DNA from 3 places in the Mesorhizobium sp. B2-1-3A genome. Region 1 is predicted to be linked to each of the others. Evidence: riboswitches for the same ligand, from Rfam matches in the RefSeq annotation. Region 1 holds a riboswitch; each other region holds the start of a gene.
The links. Region 1 has a riboswitch for cobalamin ahead of FJ977_RS24760 (ribonucleoside-diphosphate reductase subunit alpha). Riboswitches for the same ligand answer to the same signal wherever they lie in the genome.
Positions count from the first base shown of each region.

Region 2: it holds a riboswitch for cobalamin, as region 1 does, so the genes downstream of both, FJ977_RS30630 (DUF1636 family protein) here and FJ977_RS24760 (ribonucleoside-diphosphate reductase subunit alpha) in region 1, are expected to answer to the same signal.
Region 3: it holds a riboswitch for cobalamin, as region 1 does, so the genes downstream of both, FJ977_RS08075 (aromatic ring-hydroxylating dioxygenase subunit alpha) here and FJ977_RS24760 (ribonucleoside-diphosphate reductase subunit alpha) in region 1, are expected to answer to the same signal.

Region 1 covers NZ_VFWK01000006.1:32,493-38,336, reverse strand. Annotated here, with positions in the region: gene FJ977_RS24765 (ribonucleotide-diphosphate reductase subunit beta) at 1-731, opposite strand, end outside; gene FJ977_RS24760 (ribonucleoside-diphosphate reductase subunit alpha) at 756-3,644, opposite strand; cobalamin riboswitch at 3,750-3,962, opposite strand; gene FJ977_RS24755 (alpha/beta hydrolase) at 4,032-4,850, opposite strand; gene FJ977_RS24750 (ABC transporter substrate-binding protein) at 5,042-5,844, shown strand, end outside.
Region 2 covers NZ_VFWK01000008.1:338,433-344,276, reverse strand. Annotated here, with positions in the region: gene FJ977_RS30640 (NADH-quinone oxidoreductase subunit A) at 1-302, opposite strand, end outside; gene FJ977_RS30635 (winged helix-turn-helix domain-containing protein) at 692-1,891, shown strand; cobalamin riboswitch at 1,921-2,126, shown strand; gene FJ977_RS30630 (DUF1636 family protein) at 2,166-2,594, shown strand; gene cobW (cobalamin biosynthesis protein CobW) at 2,597-3,634, shown strand; gene cobN (cobaltochelatase subunit CobN) at 3,654-5,844, shown strand, end outside.
Region 3 covers NZ_VFWK01000002.1:320,770-326,613, reverse strand. Annotated here, with positions in the region: gene FJ977_RS08080 (hybrid-cluster NAD(P)-dependent oxidoreductase) at 1-949, opposite strand, end outside; gene FJ977_RS08075 (aromatic ring-hydroxylating dioxygenase subunit alpha) at 970-2,217, opposite strand; cobalamin riboswitch at 2,333-2,534, opposite strand; gene FJ977_RS08070 (DUF680 domain-containing protein) at 3,029-3,229, shown strand; gene FJ977_RS08065 (DUF680 domain-containing protein) at 3,302-3,505, shown strand; gene FJ977_RS08060 (DUF680 domain-containing protein) at 3,574-3,810, shown strand; gene ugpC (sn-glycerol-3-phosphate ABC transporter ATP-binding protein UgpC) at 3,888-5,000, opposite strand; gene FJ977_RS08050 (alpha-glucosidase family protein) at 5,032-5,844, opposite strand, start outside.

The DNA.
Region 1 (5,844 bases):
TACTGCTCGGCGATACCCACCATCTTGTTGCGGCGGCCAAGCGACAGGATCTGCGCGAAGCCGGTGTAAAACCACATGCCCTCGAAGATGACGTAGAAGGCGACGAGGTCGCGCAGGAACGACTGGTCGGCCTGCGGCGTGCCGGTGCGAAAATCCGGATCGTCGAGATGCTGCGTGTGCTTGAGCGCCCAGGCCGCCTTGTCGGTGATCGACGGCACCTCACGGTACATGTTGAACAGCTCGCCTTCGTCCAGGCCGAGGCTTTCGACGATGTACTGGAAGGTGTGCGTGTGCACCGCCTCCTCGAAGGCTTGCCGCAGCAGATACTGCCGGCATTCCGGGTTGGTGAGATGCCGGTAGATCGCCAGCACGATGTTGTTGGCGACCAGCGATTCCGATGCGGCGAAGAAGCCGAGATTGCGCTTCAGCATGCGCCGCTCATCCTCCGTCAATCCGTCCTTCGACTTCCACAGCGCGATGTCGGCCTGCATCGACACTTCGGTCGGCATCCAGTGATTGTTGCAGCCGTTGAGGTATTTTTCCCAGGCCCAGCGATACTTCAGGGGCAGCAGCTGGTTGACGTCGGCACGCGCGTTGATCATGCGCTTGTCGTCGACACGAACGCGGCCGCCGCCGCGTTCGATGAGACCAAGGCCGGTGGCATCGGCGAGCGGAGGCTCCGTCGGCGCGGGATGGCGGGCGGCGGTGGTTGGTTCTGACCAATCGAGCATTTTTTCTTCCTGTTCTTTTGCTGCTTACTGGCAGGCTTCGCATTCGGGATCGTCGACGGCGCAGGCCTTGCCCCAGGCGGCATCCTCACTGATGACGATTGGAGCGGCTGCAACGGCGGCAACCGACGACACCGCATTGAGCTTTCCGTCGGTGCCCTTGAGCGTCGATTTCTCGACATGCGAGGCCGAGCGCGAGCGCAGATAGTAGGTGGTCTTCAGGCCCATGCGCCACGCCAGCCGGTAGAGTTCATCGAGCTTCCTGCCGGAGGGATTGGCGATGTAGAGGTTGAGCGACTGCGACTGGTCGATCCATTTCTGGCGCCGCGACGCCGCCTCGATCAGCCAGGCGGAGTCGATCTCGAAGGCGGTGGCGTAGAGCGCCTTGAGGTCGTCGGGCACGCGGTCGATCTGGCCGACCGAGCCATCGAAATATTTGAGGTCGGAGACCATCACCTCGTCCCACAGGCCGCGGGCCTTGAGGTCATGCACCAGCGCGGCATTCACCACGGTGAAGTCGCCAGACATGTTCGATTTGACGAACAGGTTCTGGTAGGCGGGCTCGATCGACTGCGCGACGCCGCAGATATTGGAAATCGTCGCCGTAGGTGCGATCGCCATGGTGTTGGAGTTGCGCATGCCGGTCTTCCTGACCCGCTTGCGCAGGCTCTCCCAGTCGAGCGTCGATGAGCAATCCATGTCGCCCTTCGCGCCGCGCGCGTCCGACATCAGCCCGATCGAGTCGATCGGCAGCACGCCTTTCGACCAGAGCGAACCTTCGAAGCTGGGATAGCGGCCGCGTTCGGCGGCGAGATCGCAGGAAGCGGAAATCGCGTTGTAGGCGATCGCCTCCATGCTGATGTCGGCGAAGGCTATCGCCTCGGGCGAAGCATAGGCAATCCGCAGCGCCTGCAGCGCATCCTGGAAACCCATCAGGCCGAGACCGACCGGACGGTGGCGCAGATTGGACTGCCGTGCCTCGGGGATGGTGTAGAAATTGATGTCGATGACATTGTCGAGCATACGCATCGCCGTACCGGTCGTCCGCGCCAGGTGATCGAGGTCGAGGCCTTTCAGGGTGACGTGGTTGGCGAGATTGACGGAACCCAGATTGCAGACGGCGACCTCGTCCTTCGAGGTGTTGAGCGTGATCTCGGTGCACAGGTTCGAGGAATGCACGACGCCGACATGGCCTTGCGGCGAGCGGATGTTGCAGGGGTCCTTGAAGGTGATCCAGGGGTGCCCAGTCTCGAACAGCATGGTCAGCATCTTGCGCCACAGGTCGAGCGCGCGAACCTTCTTGAACACCTTGACACCGCCGGCGGCGGCCTTCGCCTCAAAGGCTTCGTAGGCCACCTTGAAGGCCGTGCCGTAGAGGTCGTGCAGGTCGGGCGTTTCATCAGGCGAGAACAGCGTCCACTCGGCATCGGCTTCGACGCGGCTCATGAACAGGTCCGGCACCCAGTTGGCGGTGTTCATGTCATGCGTGCGGCGGCGGTCGTCGCCGGTATTTTTCCTCAGGTCGAGGAACTCCTCGATGTCGACATGCCAGGTCTCGAGATAGGCGCAGACCGCGCCCTTGCGTTTTCCGCCCTGGTTGACGGCGATCGCCGTGTCGTTGGCGACCTTCAGGAACGGCACGATGCCCTGGCTCTCGCCATTGGTGCCCTTGATGTGGGCGCCGAGGCCACGCACCGGCGTCCAGTCATTGCCGAGCCCGCCCGAATATTTGGCGAGCAGCGCATTGTCCTTCACGGCCTTGAAGATGCCGTCGAGATCGTCGGCGACCGTGGTCAGAAAGCATGAGGACAGCTGCGGCCTGAGCGTACCGGAATTGAACAGCGTCGGGGTCGAGGCCATGAAGTCGAAAGACGACAGCAGGTCATAGAATTCGATGGCGCGCGCCTCGCGGTCGATCTCTCTGATGGCAAGCCCCATGGCGACGCGCATGAAGAAGGCCTGCGGCAGTTCGAAGCGCTTGCCGCTGGCGTGCAGGAAATAGCGGTCGTAGAGCGTCTGCAGGCCGAGGAACTGGAACTGCAGGTCGCACTCCGGCTTCAGCGCGGCGCCGAGGCGGGCGAGATCATAGCGGCCAAGTTCGGGATCGATCAGTTCGGCCTTGATGCCGGTGGACATACATTGCGGGAAATAGGAGGCGTAGCGGCTCGCCATCTCGGCATGCGTCGCCTGTTCCGCCCTGCCGGCGACAAAACTCAGCGCCTCGCGCCGCAGCCGGTCGAGCAGCAGGCGGGCGCTGACGAAGGCATAGTTCGGTTCGGTCTCGACCAGCGTGCGCGCCGCCAGGATCGGCGCCAGCGACAATTCATCCAGCGTGATGCCGTCATAGAGGTTGCGCCTGGTCTCGGTGAGGATGGTTTCAGCTGAAACCGCTTCCAGGCCGGCGCAGGCCTCGTCGATGACCCGACGCAGCCGCGCCTCGTCGAGCGGCGCCAGGCTGCCGTCGTCCGCCTTGACCTTGAGCACCGACGACGACGCGTCCGCCACGCTCGCGCTGTGGGCCTGGCGGTCGCGACTGCGCTCCTCGCGGTAGAGCACATAGGCGCGGGCCACCTTGTGGTGTTCGCTGCGCATCAGCGCCAGTTCGACCTGGTCCTGGATCTCCTCGATGTGGAAGGTGCGGCCAGCGTCCGCACGGCGGGTGAGCGCTGCCATAACCTGCGCGGTCAGTTCCTCCACGACGTCGTGGACACGCCGCGAACCGGCGGCCACCGAACCCTCGACCGCCAGAAAAGCCTTGGTCAGCGCAACCGCGATCTTGGTGGCGTCGAACGGCGTCACCGAGCCGTTGCGGCGGATGACCTGATAGGCCGGCCGCGCACGCTGGGCTGACGTATCGATGAGAGGGAAAGGAACCCGATCGGTCCCGTTGGTCTGGATGGTGGAAGTCGCCGGCATCATGATCCCCGATTGGTTGGAGACGGAGGCCTTGGCGCACGCATGCCTGAGTGACGGCCGGAGATCCGGCCGCAGCAAGCGCACCACCGGGACACCCCGCCCGTGGACGTTCAAATTCATCGCGGCAGGTCTCCTGGCTCGCAGGTCGTCGCTTCCGTCGGCCTTCCCAGCGCGTCCACGCCAGTGGCATTACTCGACTTAAGCTCGCTGCTTACAGTTGCGGGGGCAGCGCCGGCATTGCGAAGAATCGCTCACCGGCTTCCCTCTTAGCTCCCGAATCCAAACAGATTCGAAAGAACCACGATGGCTACATGTAGCGTCTCCGGACCCCAACCTGTCAATGGCTTGATGATTCGAATTTTTGGATCGTCAACAGGGGCGTCGACCCTAAGCCCTGTCGACGCTCGCCAGGAAGCGGGCGAAGATTGGATCGAAGCGGCCGGGCGAATCCCAGAACGGCGCATGGCCTGAATTGTCGAGCAGATGCGCCTTGCCTTCCCACAGGTTGGAAATCTTCACGGCCGCGACGAAATCGGTGTTGACGAACGGTTCGTCGATGCCGTTCAGAACGGCGATGGGCGGCGTCTTGCCGGCGACGATCTCGCGCTGGTTGCGGCCGGTGCCGGCCGCAAACTTCTCGAACATCAGGCGCCGTGCGCGACCGTCCGTGCGTGCGACAGTGTCGAGGAGAAACGGCTCGAACGGCTCACCACAGGTGCTGCGCGCATAGGCCTCGACATCGGCGGCAGTGAAACTTTCCTGTCCGGCAAGGTGCATGTGCGGGCTCGGTTTGAAGCCGTTGCCGACCTCCAAGGGCGCCACTGGCGGGGTGCCTGTGATCATCAGGCCGAGCAGGCCGGGAAAGCGGTCGATCATCTCCAATCCGATATGGCCGCCAAGCGACCAGCCGAAGACGATGGCCTTGTCGATGCCGAGCAGCCCCAGCACTTCGGTCATCGCATCGGCATAGCCCTCCATGCTGTAGGAGCGGTCCGGATCGATCGCATCACCTGATGCCCCGTGGCCCGGCAGATCGGGAGCGATGATACGGTAGCGCTCGCCCAACTGGCTCTCGAGCTGGTTGCGGAAAACAGCTCCGGAAGAGGAATTGCCGTGGATCAGCAACACGGCGGTGCCTTTGCCACCGGTCTCGCGAACGGCGATCTTGCCGTGGCTGGTTTCAAGGGTCTTCTGCGAGATCGTCATGGTCCGCTCCGTCTGGAATTGCCTTGTTTTAGTGCAGATGCGCAGCAAAGCGCCACGGCTTCCATACCTTTTGCGGGAACCGTCTTCCCGGTCAGGCTGCGTTGAAAAATCCTTTTCAAATAAGAACAATTATGCGTAGATTGTCAATTATCCAACTCCCGATGAACGGGAGGAAAACAGGGAACCGCACGATGAAATCCAAATCCGCAGGCAACAGAATCCGCCATATGCTGATGAGCAGCGCGCTGATCGGCGTGTTTGCCACGGCGAGCGCGCCCGCTTTCGCCGACGTCGTCAAGATCGGCCTGCTCGCGCCTATCACCGGGCCCGCCGCGGCGGACGGGCAGGAATTCCAGCGCGGCGTACAGATGGCGATCGACGAGGCAAACGCGGCCGGCGGCGTTGCCGGCAACACGTTCGAACTGGTGGTCGGCGACGTCAAGGATCAGTCCGCTGGCAATGTCACCAGCGCGGTCGAGCGCCTGCTTGGCGATCCCGGCGTGCAGTTCATGCTCACCGGTTACGCCAGCTTGACGAATTTCGAGATCGACAACATGGCCGAGGCCGAGATGCCCTACATGCTCGCGGCCACCTCGCAGCAGACCAAGGATATCATCGCGCCGAACCCTGACAAATACATGTGCTGCTGGTCGCTGACGCCGTCCTTCGACGCCTATAATACCGACCTCACCCTGTTCGTCGAGAAGCTCGCGGCCGACGGCAAGATCACCTTGCCGACCAAGAAGGTCGCCATCATCTCCTCCGACAACGCCTATTCCAAGACCATCTCCGAAGGCATGAAGAAGACCTTCAAGGAAAAGGGCTGGACCATCACGGTCGACGAGATCGTTCCGTTCGGCGAAGTGACCGACTGGCGCTCGATCCTCGCCAAGGTGCGCGAGAATGTCCCGGACGTCGTCATCAATACCGACTATCTGCCGGGCAATTCGGCATCCTTCCTGAACCAGTTCCTCGAGCAGCCGACCAAGAGCCT
Region 2 (5,844 bases), on a different contig from region 1:
AACACCATCATCGACCAGAAACCGAGCATGCCGATCTTCGAGAAGGACACGGCCCAGGGGAACAGGAAGGCCACTTCCAGGTCGAAGATGATGAACAGGATCGACACCAGGTAGAAACGGATGTCGAATTTCATGCGGGCATCGTCGAACGAATTGAAACCGCACTCGTAGGCGGAAAGCTTTTCGGGATCGGGATTGCGGTAGGCCACCAGGAACGGGGCGGCCAGCAGCGCCAGGCCGACGACCAGTGCCACGCCTATGAACAGGACGATAGGCAGGTACGAACTGAGAAGTGCGTTCATGCAGCGGCTTTCCGTTGGCGCCAATCCACTTTGATTACAGCACCGGACCTTAATGCGGAAGCGTGACAGTTTAACCGCTGAACCGTTTTAAGGGGCCTATGCTGCAACGCGGCGAGGGTTAGCGCAGCACTTCCAGCGAAGCAAGTCAAACCTTGTTCAAAACGCCGACCTGGACGGCATATCCGGAGAAACTGGTCCGATCCGCTCCTGTTTGATTTCCTTCGCTTTTTACTCCACTTTTCTCTCCTGACATGGTTGCCGCCAAAACCCTGCTAGCATGGGTTGGAATCACCACGCAGGTTCCGCAAAAGTGGACCCCGGTTTTGCGACAAGAACTTGCCCAGACAAAGACCCGACCCACAGCCGAAGCCCCTCAGAGTGATGCCTGCATGAAGGAAAAAATCTCGCTTGCCGCCGCCCGCCGCATTGCACTCGCCGCTCAAGGGTTTCTCGATCCGCGCCCAAATGGCACACCTGACCGCCGCCATTTCGCCCGTGTGCTCTCCCGCACCGGCCTGCTGCAGATCGATTCCGTCAGTGCGGTGGTGCGTGCTCATTATATGCCGCTCTATTCGCGCCTGGGCCCCTACCCGCTCACGCTGCTCGACAATGCCGCCGTGACGCGCAAGCGCACTGTCTTCGAATACTGGGCGCACGAGGCCTCGTTCCTGCCGGTCGAGACCTACCCGCTGATGCGCTGGCGCATGCAGCGAGCCGAGCAAGGCGATGAAATGTATCTGGGACTGGCCAAATGGGGCCGCGAACACGCCGCCTATATAGAAGACATCTACCGCGCGGTCGTCGAGCGCGGCCCGATCGCGGCTTCGGCGCTCGAAGGCCAGAAAGGCTCCGGGGGCTGGTGGGGCTGGAGCCATGCCAAGCACGCCTTCGAATGGCTGTTCTGGGCCGGGCGCATCACCACGGCGCACCGCCGCGGCTTCGAGCGCTTCTACGATCTGCCGGAGCGCGTGCTGCCGCAGGCGATCCTCGACCTGCCGGTGCCCCCGGCCGAGGATGCACACCGCGAATTGCTGCGCATCTCGGCCCGCGCCCATGGCGTGGCGACATCGGGCGACCTGCGCGACTATTTCCGGCTGTCGCCGGCCGACATGAAGGGTCGGCTGGAGGAACTGGTCGAGTCGGGCGAATTGCTGCCGGTACGCGTCGAAGGCTGGGACAAGCCGGCCTACCTTCACAAGGACGCGCGCCTGCCCCGGAAAATCGAGGCGCGTGCTTTGCTGGCGCCCTTCGATCCAGTCGTCTTCGAGCGCTCGCGCTCGGAGCGGCTGTTCGATTTCCACTACCGGATCGAAATCTACACACCGGCTGAAAAGCGCCAATACGGCTATTACGTCCTCCCCTTCCTGCTCGGCGACCGGATCGTCGCGCGCGTCGACCTCAAGGCGGACCGGCCGGCGAGCGTCCTGCGCGTCCATGCCGCCTACCCCGAGACCGGCGCGCCGCCTGAAACCGCCGCTCAGCTCTTCGAGGAATTGAAGCAGATGCAGGGCTGGCTTGGCCTTGAACGCATGGACGTGACTCCGGCAGGCGATCTGGGTCCGGCGCTGGCCGACATCGCCGTGTCGTAGCCGTGCGTTGACACCGCTGCCTGCAAAAGCCTAAATCCCGTCCAGACGGTCCCTTGCCCGCAACGGCAGGGGCTAAGAGGGAATGCGGTGCGGGATTTCGATCTCAAATCCGCGGCTGTCCCCGCAACTGTAAGCGAAGAGCCAAGGCCGAAAGCCACTGGGAGTTTCCCGGGAAGGCGGCACCCAAGGCGATGACCCGCGAGCCAGGAGACCTGCCGTCTGCGACAAGAGAATCCGATCGCCCGGCGGGTTTCCGGGCAAGGAGCCCGGCTTTTTGGACCAGAACAGCAGTTTTTCGGCTGGCACAGCGGACAATTCGTCCGCCGACAGCGAAGCCTTGGCCGGCGTCACGGTCATCGTCTGCGCCTCCTGTCGCGACGAGACCGGTTCCGACGCCCATCCCCGCGCCGGAGAACTGTTGGCTGAGGACACGCGCCGCGCCGCAGCCGATGACAACATCCGCGTCCGCACGGTGGAATGTCTCGGCAACTGCAAGCGCCGGCTGAGCGCCGCGATCCTGCGCGATGGCTGCTGGAGCTATGTGTTCGGCGACCTGACCGTGGCCAGCGGCGCCGACCTCGTCACCGGCGCCAAACTCTTCGCCACCTCGACCGACGGCCTCATCCCGTGGCGCGGCCGCCCCGATTCCCTCAAGCGCGGCCTTGTTGCCCGCATCCCTCCCCTCGACATGCTGAAGGACTGATCATGAGCGCTTCCGTATCCCGCGTCCCCTGCACCGTCGTCACCGGCTTCCTCGGCGCCGGCAAGACGACGCTGGTCCGCCATCTCCTGGAAAACGCCGGCGGCAAGCGTATCGCCATCATCGTCAACGAGTTCGGCGACATCGGCATTGACGGCGAGATTTTGAAGGGCTGCGGCATCGACACCTGCCCGGAGGAAAATATCGTCGAACTGGCCAATGGCTGCATCTGCTGCACCGTGGCCGACGATTTCGTGCCGGCGCTCGACCAGATCCTGTCGTTGACGCCGAAGGTCGACCACATCCTGATCGAAACCTCGGGCCTGGCCCTGCCCAAGCCGCTGGTCCAGGCTTTTCAGTGGCCGACGGTGAAGAGCCGTGTCACGGTCGATGGCGTCATCGCCGTGGTCGATGGTCCCGCACTTGCCGAAGGCCGCGTCGCCAACGATATGGACGCCCTGCAGGCGCAGCGCGCCGGGGATGAGAGCCTTGACCATGACGACCCGGTCGAGGAAGTGTTCGAGGACCAGATCGCCTGCGCGGACCTGATCATCCTGTCGAAGAGCGATCTGATGGACGCCGCCGGCTCGGCCCGCGCCAATGCCATCGTCAACGAACATTCGGCCCGCGCCGTGAAGATCGTGCCGACCTCGCATGGCAAGGTCGATCCCTCGGTGCTGCTCGGCCTCGGTCTCGCCGTCGAGGACGATATCGAGAACCGCAAATCCCATCATGACGGCGCGTTCGACCATGAGCATGACGACTTCGACACCTTCATCGTCGACATCCCCTCGATCGCCAATCCGGACGAGCTGGCAAAGCGCGTCGCCACCGCCGCCGAACAGGAAAACGTGCTGCGCGTGAAAGGCTTCGTCGAGGTCGGTGGCAAGCCGATGCGGCTCCTGCTGCAGGCCGTCGGCCCGCGCGTCAATCATTACTATGACCGCGCCTGGACGGCCGAGGACGACCGCCGCTCGCGCCTCGTCGTCATCGGCCTCAAGGGGCTGAACCGCCCGGCAATCGAGGCTATACTCGCCGGCTGATTTTCAGACACGGACCGCGATGCATATCCTCACCACGACCTCCGCCTCGCTCGACGATCTCGCCGAGCCGGTCGATCTGCGGCAGACGCCGGCGGATATCGTGGCCCTGTCCTTCACCGACAGCGACCTTGCCGGCCTGGCCGCGGCCTGGAAGGCGGATGCCGGCCGCCTGCCCTCGATGCGGCTGGCGGCACTGCGCGACCTGCGCCATCCCATGTCCGTCGACCTCTGGATCGACAGCGTCGCCCGCCACGCCAAGATCATCCTGGTGCGCATCCTCGGCGGCTATGACTGGTGGCGCTATGGCTGCGACCAGCTTGCCTCGATTGCCCGCGAACGCGGCATTAAACTCGCGCTGCTCCCCGGCGAAAGCCATGACGAGGACCTCAGGCTGATCGAAGCCTCGACGCTGCCGCGCCAGGAATTGGACGCGCTGCTCGGCTATTTTCGCGAGGGCGGCCCGGCCAATATGAGCGCGCTGGTGCAGAGGCTGGCGCGGCTGGCGGGGTCGCAGGCAGACATTGTTGAGCCAGTCGCGGTCCCGAAGGCTGGCTACTACGAGCCGAACCGCGGCGTCGTCCCCCTCCCCCTCGAGGGGTGGGTCCGGCCGCAGGCCGGGGGTGGGGTCCTCTCCGAAACGCGCCGACTCAAAGAAACGCCACATCTGGTGGTCCCGACCCCAGCCGGCCCTGCGGGCCACCCTCCCCTCGAGGGGGAAGGAAAGGTGGTGCCGATCCTCTTCTATCGCTCAATGCTTCTCGCCGCCGATGTCGCGCCGATTGATGCCCTTTTTGAAGCACTGCGCCAACGCGGCATGCTCCCGGTCCCCATCTTCGTCTCCAGCCTGAAAGAGCCGGCGTCACTCGCCTTTGTGGAAACCGCGTTCGCCGCGCTGAAACCCGCCGCCATCATCACCGCGACCGCCTTCGCCTCCGGTGCCGAACCCGGCGTCGAAACCCTGTTCGACCGTGCCGGCGTGCCCGTCTTCCAGGTCATCGTCGCCACCACACGCCGCGACGTCTGGAAAAACAACCAGCGCGGCCTGGCGCCCGCCGACCTCGCCATGCATGTCGTGCTGCCAGAACTGGACGGCCGCATCCTCGCCGGCGCCATTTCCTTCAAGGGCGAAAGCGATGTCGATCCGGCACTTGGCCATCGCGCCTTCGCCAACCGGCCGGAGCCGGATCGCGTAGTGCAGGTGGCGGACCGCGTGGTGGCCTTCATCAAGCTGCAGGAGACACCACGCGCCGAGCGCAAGCTTGTCATCCTGATCCCGGACTATCCAAGCGCACCGGGCCGAACCGGCTATGCCGTCGGCCTCGATGTACCGTCGAGCGTGCTGGCGATGCTGCATGACCTGAAGGAGCAGGGTTATGTGGTTGAGGGGATTCCGCAAACGCCGCGTACGCTGCTGGATTTGTTGGATGCGGGCGGTCAGGGGTTGGGGCTGGAGGACTATTTCGGCTTCTCCAAGGAGTTGCCGGTTGAGGCAATGACTGCCGTTGAAGCGGCCTGGGGAAAAGCGGAATACGAGACAGGCAAAAAACACTTCCCCTTCCGCGCCGCGACCTTCGGCAACATCACCGTAGCCCTCGCCCCCGACCGTGGCCGCTCCGCCGACCGCCGCGCCGACTACCACGATCCAACGCTCCCCCCCCGTCACGCCCTGATCGCGTTTGGCCTGTGGCTTCGCAAATCCCTCGGCGTCCACGCGCTCATCCATGTCGGTGCGCACGGCACGCTGGAATGGTTGCCGGGCAAGACGGTTGCACTCTCGCAAAGCTGCTTTCCCGAGATCGTCACCGGTCCCTTGCCTGTCATCTATCCCTTCATCGTCTCCAACCCAGGCGAAGCGGCGCAGGCCAAGCGGCGCATCGCCGCCGTCACGCTTGGCCATCTGCCGCCGCCGCTGACCGGCGCGGGACTGGACGAAGACCAGCACAAGCTCGAACGCCTGGTTGACGAATATGCCCAGGCGGACGGCCTCGACCGTCGCCGCCGCGACCGCCTGGCAAAACTGATCGTCGACACGGCGCAAAAAACCGGCCTTGCCTCGGAAGCCGGTGTCGCCAGGACCGACGCGCCCGACGAGGCGCTACGCCGCATCGACACCTGGCTCTGCGACCTCAAGGACTTCGCCATCAAGGACGGGTTGCATATCTACGGCCGCGCGCCCGACGATGAGTCCGACGCCATGCGCCGCCAAAGTG
Region 3 (5,844 bases), on a different contig from region 1:
CGCACGCCGCGGGTATCCGCACGCCGGAGGCACGCGCTGTCTGCAGCACGGTCTGGCCGGCGACGCATTCGGCGTCGACGTCCGAAAGCGCGAAGCGGATCGGCGTTGCGGCCTCGACGGGAACGGCCACGCCATCCTGCGGCGGCGTTGCGAACGGCGCCGGGATTTCCTCCACCGCAGGTGCGGCAAAGCTTTCCTGGTGGTATTTCGTCATGTCGAAACCGGCGGCTTCCAGCATGCCGCGCACGGCGCGCATGAAAGGGTCCGGACCACAGCAGAAGATTTCGCGTTCACGGAAATCGGGCGCCAGCAATGGCAGCCGGATGGCGTCGATGCGCCCCATATGGCCATACCAGCCCTCGCGGCTTGACCGCTCCTCGATCATGAAGCCCAGCGACAGGCCCGGCATATGACTGCCGAGCAGTTCGAGCTCCTTGCGGAAAATGATCTCTTCGGCGCGACGCGCGCAATTGACGAAGCCGACATCGGTCCATGGCGCGCAGTCGTTCAGCCAGCGCAGCATCGACATCATCGGCGTCACGCCGGAACCGGCCGAGATGAACAGGTATTTGGCCGCCGGATGGCTGTGCAGTGAAAAGTCGCCGCTCGGCCCATAGGCCTTGACGTGCGAACCGGGTGTCAGGTGATCGAACATCCAGCGCGTGCCGATGCTGCCGGCCTGCGCCTTCACCGTGACCGCGATCGAGAAGGGCCGCGACGGCGAGGAGGACAGCGTATAGGTGCGCATCAGCGGCCCGTCCGGCGCAGGCAGCTCCAGCGTCACGAACTGGCCCGGCTTGTAGCGGAACCAGGTCTGGTTGTCGGATCGGAAAGTGAAGGTCTTGACGTCAGGCGCCTCGTCGCTGACGCCGATCACTTCCAGCACCTGCAGCCTGTCGTTCCAGGGGGCCATCTGATCGAGATGGCGATAGAGGCCAAGGTCGGTCATCGCATTCATCCCTCAACCTCTCAGGCGACGCTGCGCAACGCCGGCCGGCCGCCTTCGGCAAGGCGCGGACCGATGAAGCGGGCGTACCAGTCGACGAACTGGATCACGCCGCCCTCGTGAAGCTCCGAATAGGGGCCGGGCTCATAGGCCGGCGACAGGATGCCGAGGGCATTTTCCTCGACTATGCGGCGGTCCTGATCGTTGGTCTCGGTCCACACATGGGTGAGCTCGGCAAGATCGTAGTCGACGCCCTCGATCGCATCCTTGTGCACCAGCCATTTGGTCGTCACGGCGGTTTCGGTGGCGCTGATCGGCAGCACGCGGAAGGTGACGGCATGGTCGATGAGGATATGATTCCAGGTCGTCGGGTAGTGATAGTGCATCAATGTGCCGATACGGTCGGCCGAGACGCTGTCGGAGAGGTTCTTCTTCACCGCCCGCTTGCCGTTCATCGTGTAGCTGACCGCATCGCGCAGCAGCGGCGCCCGCGTGGCGCGGTATTGCCCCGCCGGGTCGATGCGGAACTTGCTCGGCAGGCCGGCCGCTTCGCATTTGGCCCAGTGCGCCAGCATCTCCGGATCGCTGTCGGCGCCTTGCACTCCGGTCACGGTCGGTGCTTCCGGGAAGGTTTTGCACAGCTCCGGGTGATTGCCCGCGCAGTGATAGCACTCGCGGTTGTTTTCCCAGACGAGCTTCCAATTGCCCTTTTCGACGATGGTGCTCTCGAAGGCGATCTTTGCCTCGCTGAGCCGGTGCGGCTTGAGATAGGGTTCGATCATCGCCCGCATCGGGGCGAAGTCGGCTGGATCCTTCGCCAGGCAGATGAAGATGTAGCCGGCGACGCTTTCGCAAGCGACCGGCTTCAGCCCGAACTGGCTCTTGTCGAAGCCATCGGCCATCTGGCGGGCAAACAGGAGGCGACCGTCGAGCTCATAGGTCCACTGGTGATAGGGACAGACCAGTTTGGCGGCCGTGCCCTTGTCCGTGTTGCAGACCCTGCTGCCGCGATGGCGGCAGGAATTGTGGAAGGCGTTGATCTTGCCCTGCTGATCGCGCACCAGCACGACCGGGTAGTCGCCGATCTGTACGGTGATGAAGCTGCCGGGCTTGGGCAATTCGCAATCATGGCCGATGAAAAGCCAGTCGCGGTACCAGATCAGCTCCATGTCGAGCTTGAAATAGTCCGGGCCGGTGTAGAAAGGCTGCTCGAGCGAGAAACCCTCTCTGCGGCTGTTCAAGAGCCTCAGCATATCGTTGCGCACATCCATGTCCTGTCCTCGTGTTTAAGGACTGACTATGGTGGTGATGGAGGAAGGATCGGATGCAGTCCCGGCGAAGCGCTGGTCATGCACTATCCACCTCTTGACCGCCCACCGCGATCAGTCGAGTTCAAAAATCTCGGGCTGGTTTCCGGGCTCTGGAGTGTCCTTTCGGACGGTCGCGACACCTTCCCAGGCTTCCGCCCAGTGGTCTCCCGTTGCGACTTGAACTCCACCACCGTTGCGGGGGCAGCGCCGGACTTTGACCGGCTTCCCAATTCTCCGCCCCGTCGTCACGAAGCGGCACCTGAGATGGCCATGATCTAATCACGACAGCGCATGCGACATCGGCATGAAAGCGACATCGCATCCATGTGGCGCGACACGCTTCAGCAACCATGGAGTCAGGAAGAACGGCCACGAAACGCGTCTCGGTGACGACGATGCCGGCTATCGAAATCGTCCCGGAACCGAAGCAAAAAGGGTTAACGGTTTCGAAAAGTGACTATTAGCAGATTCTAAAATCGAACCGAACGGTTCGTTTCTGTTGACGGTGCGTACAGCACGCTGTGAACGCTGAGCCTTCGATACATCAGGTGATCGTATTGCTGGTTTTATCTAATCGATTGATATCAAAAAGAAAAATGTTTGCAATGGAATGCCTTGGTACAATTTCAAGTGGTGGATTCTTGGTCCACACGGAACAACTTCGTGATTGGAAACGGCCACATGGCTTTCCCACATCGGGGCTGTCCGAACGACGCGATTTTAATCCCAAGACACGCCGCTAGACGGACGGGAAAATACTGGAGTACCAAAAATGAAAAAGATTGTTCTCACTGCCGCCGCCCTTCTGGCCATTTCCGGCAGCGCCTTCGCTGGTAGCGATCACTATGGTTCGAATGCCGCTGCAGCCACTGCTGCCGTCGACAATTCGTACACCGCTTCGACCAAGAAGTCGGAACCGGCTGCTCAGGCGCCTGTCACGGGTGCCGATCGCAACCTCTTCGGCAACAACTAACAGTCGATTTCCAGCAGGCGGTGGCCCTGGCTCGCCGCCTTGGCGGAACTCGAAGAATTCAGGAGACTTGAAATGAAGAAGATCATCCTTGCTGCCGCCGCCGTTCTGGCTATCTCCGGCAGCGCCTTCGCCGGCAGCGACAACTACGGCTCCAATGGCGCCAACCAGCCCGCTGTCACTTCGACCGACAGCTCGTACACCGCTTCGATCAAGAAGTCGGAACCGGCTGCCCAGACACCTGTCCAGGGTGCCGACCGCAACCTCTTCGGCCACTAACGGCCGATTCTCCGGGGTGGCGGGCCTGCCTGCCGTCCCGTTGAAACTTGAAATTCAGGAGACTTGAAATGAACAAGATCATCATCGCCGCCGCCGCCGTTCTCGCTCTCTCGGGCAGCGCTTTCGCCGGAAGTGACAACTTCAACTCCAATGGCGCCAACCAGCCTGCCGCGACTTCTGTCGACAACTCGCGCACGGCTTCGATCCGCAACGGCGATTCGCCCGTCTACAAGCTGCTCAATTCGTCGGGCGATGTGCAGAAGTCCGCGCCCCAGGGCGCCGACCGGAACCTCTTCGGCCACTAACAGCCAAAGTCGATCGTAAAAGAGAGCGGCGGGCCTTGCCCGCCGCTCTTTTTGTTTCTGCCGTCAAGACGGGCTTCTTAAGCGGCCTTTGCTTCCGCTTCATGCAGCGCGAAGGACCGCCCGTCCGTGTCGAAGATATGCAAGTCCTCGGCATTGGCGGTCAGCCGCAGCGTCGAGCCGCGCTTGACCTCGACATTGCCCGGCAGCTTGGTCACCAGGGGCAGGTCGGCGCGGCCGATGTCGGCATAGACCAGTTGAACCTCGCCGAGCTGCTCGACGTAATCGACCGTTCCCTCGAACAGATAGTCCGCGCCGGTGGCGATGATCAGGTCCTCCGGCCGCACGCCGAAGCTTACAGCCGCACCCTTCGCCGAGGCCGGCGTCGTGATCGGCACCGTAGCCTTGCGCCCGCCGACATGGCTGACGACGGTCGGGCTGCCTGATTTGTCGATCGTCGCCGGCAGGATGTTCATGGCCGGCGAGCCGATGAACTGGGCGACGAACAGATTGCCGGGCTTCTTGTAGAGATCCATCGGCGTGCCGACCTGCTCGATGTGGCCATCCTTGAGTACGACGATGCGATCGGCCAGCGTCATCGCCTCGACCTGGTCGTGGGTGACGTAGATCATGGTCGTGTTGGGCATCGATTCCTTGAGCTTGGCGATCTCGATGCGCGTGGCGACGCGCAGTGCGGCGTCAAGGTTCGACAGCGGCTCGTCGAACAGGAACACTTTCGGATTGCGCACGATGGCGCGGCCGATGGCGACGCGCTGGCGCTGGCCACCCGACATCGCCTTGGGCAGCCGGTCGAGATATTTGGTCAGCTGCAGGATTTCCGCCGCCTGGCGCACGCGGCGGTCGATCTCGGCCTTGTTCTCCTTGCCGATCTTCATCGAGAACGCCATGTTGTCGTAGACGGTCATGTGCGGATAGAGCGCATAGGACTGGAACACCATGGCGATGCCGCGCTTCGACGGCGGCACGTCGTTGACGACCTCGCCGTCGATCTTGAGCTCACCCGAAGTGATTTCCTCGAGCCCGGCGATCGAGCGCAGCAAGGTCGACTTGCCGCAGCCGGACGGACCGACGAAGACGATGAATTCGCCCGATTTGATATCGAGGTCGATGCCGTGGAGAATATTGAGATTGCCGTAGGACTTCTTCACTTGTCTCAGATTGACATCGGCCATTGGTTTCCTCCCAGTGATCTCTCAAAAAGATTCAGTCGATGCGCCCGAACCAGGCGCCGTAACCACCAAGTTCGATCGAACCGGTGCTCGCCTGCCCGGAAAACCCGTGTCCCGGCAAGGGTTGCAGTGATGGTCCGCCTAGGTCGACCTTGGCCGGCTTGGCGCCGAGGTTGAAGACGCAGACGACTTGCTCATTGCCCGCCCGGCGCGTGAACGCGACAGTGTCGCCCTCGCTTTCGATGAAAGTGATATCGCCCTTGGCCAGCGCCGGATGGGCACGGCGGAAGGTGAGGAAGCGCCGGTAGTGTTCGAGCAGCGAAGCCTGGTCGCCCTGCTGGACATTGACCGCTTGCGCCAGATGTTTTGCCGGCACCGGCAGCCACGGCTTTGCCTGGGAGAAGCCGCCATTCGTGGCGTTGCCATCCCACACCATGGGCGTGCGGCAGCCGTCGCGGCCCTTGAATTCCGGCCAGAAGCGGATGCCATAGGGATCTTGAAGATCCTCGAAGCGCAATTCGGCTTCGCCGAGCCCGAGCTCCTCGCCCTGATAGATGCAGACCGAGCCGCGCAGCGACATCAGCAATGCCGAGATGACCTTGAGATAGGCGGTCGGGTCGGCCTCGTCGGCAGCCCAGCGCGAGGCCGGGCGCATCACGTCATGGTTGGAAAACGCCCAGCACGACCAGCCGTCGCTGGCGACCTTGCCGAAGGCTTCCAGCACCGAGCGGACCTTGGCCGCGCTGATCTTTTCCGGCGCCAGGAAGTCGAAGGAATAGCACATGTGCACGCGCTTGCCGCCGGCGGTATAGGCGGCCACGACTTCCAGCCCGCGCTGCGAATCGCC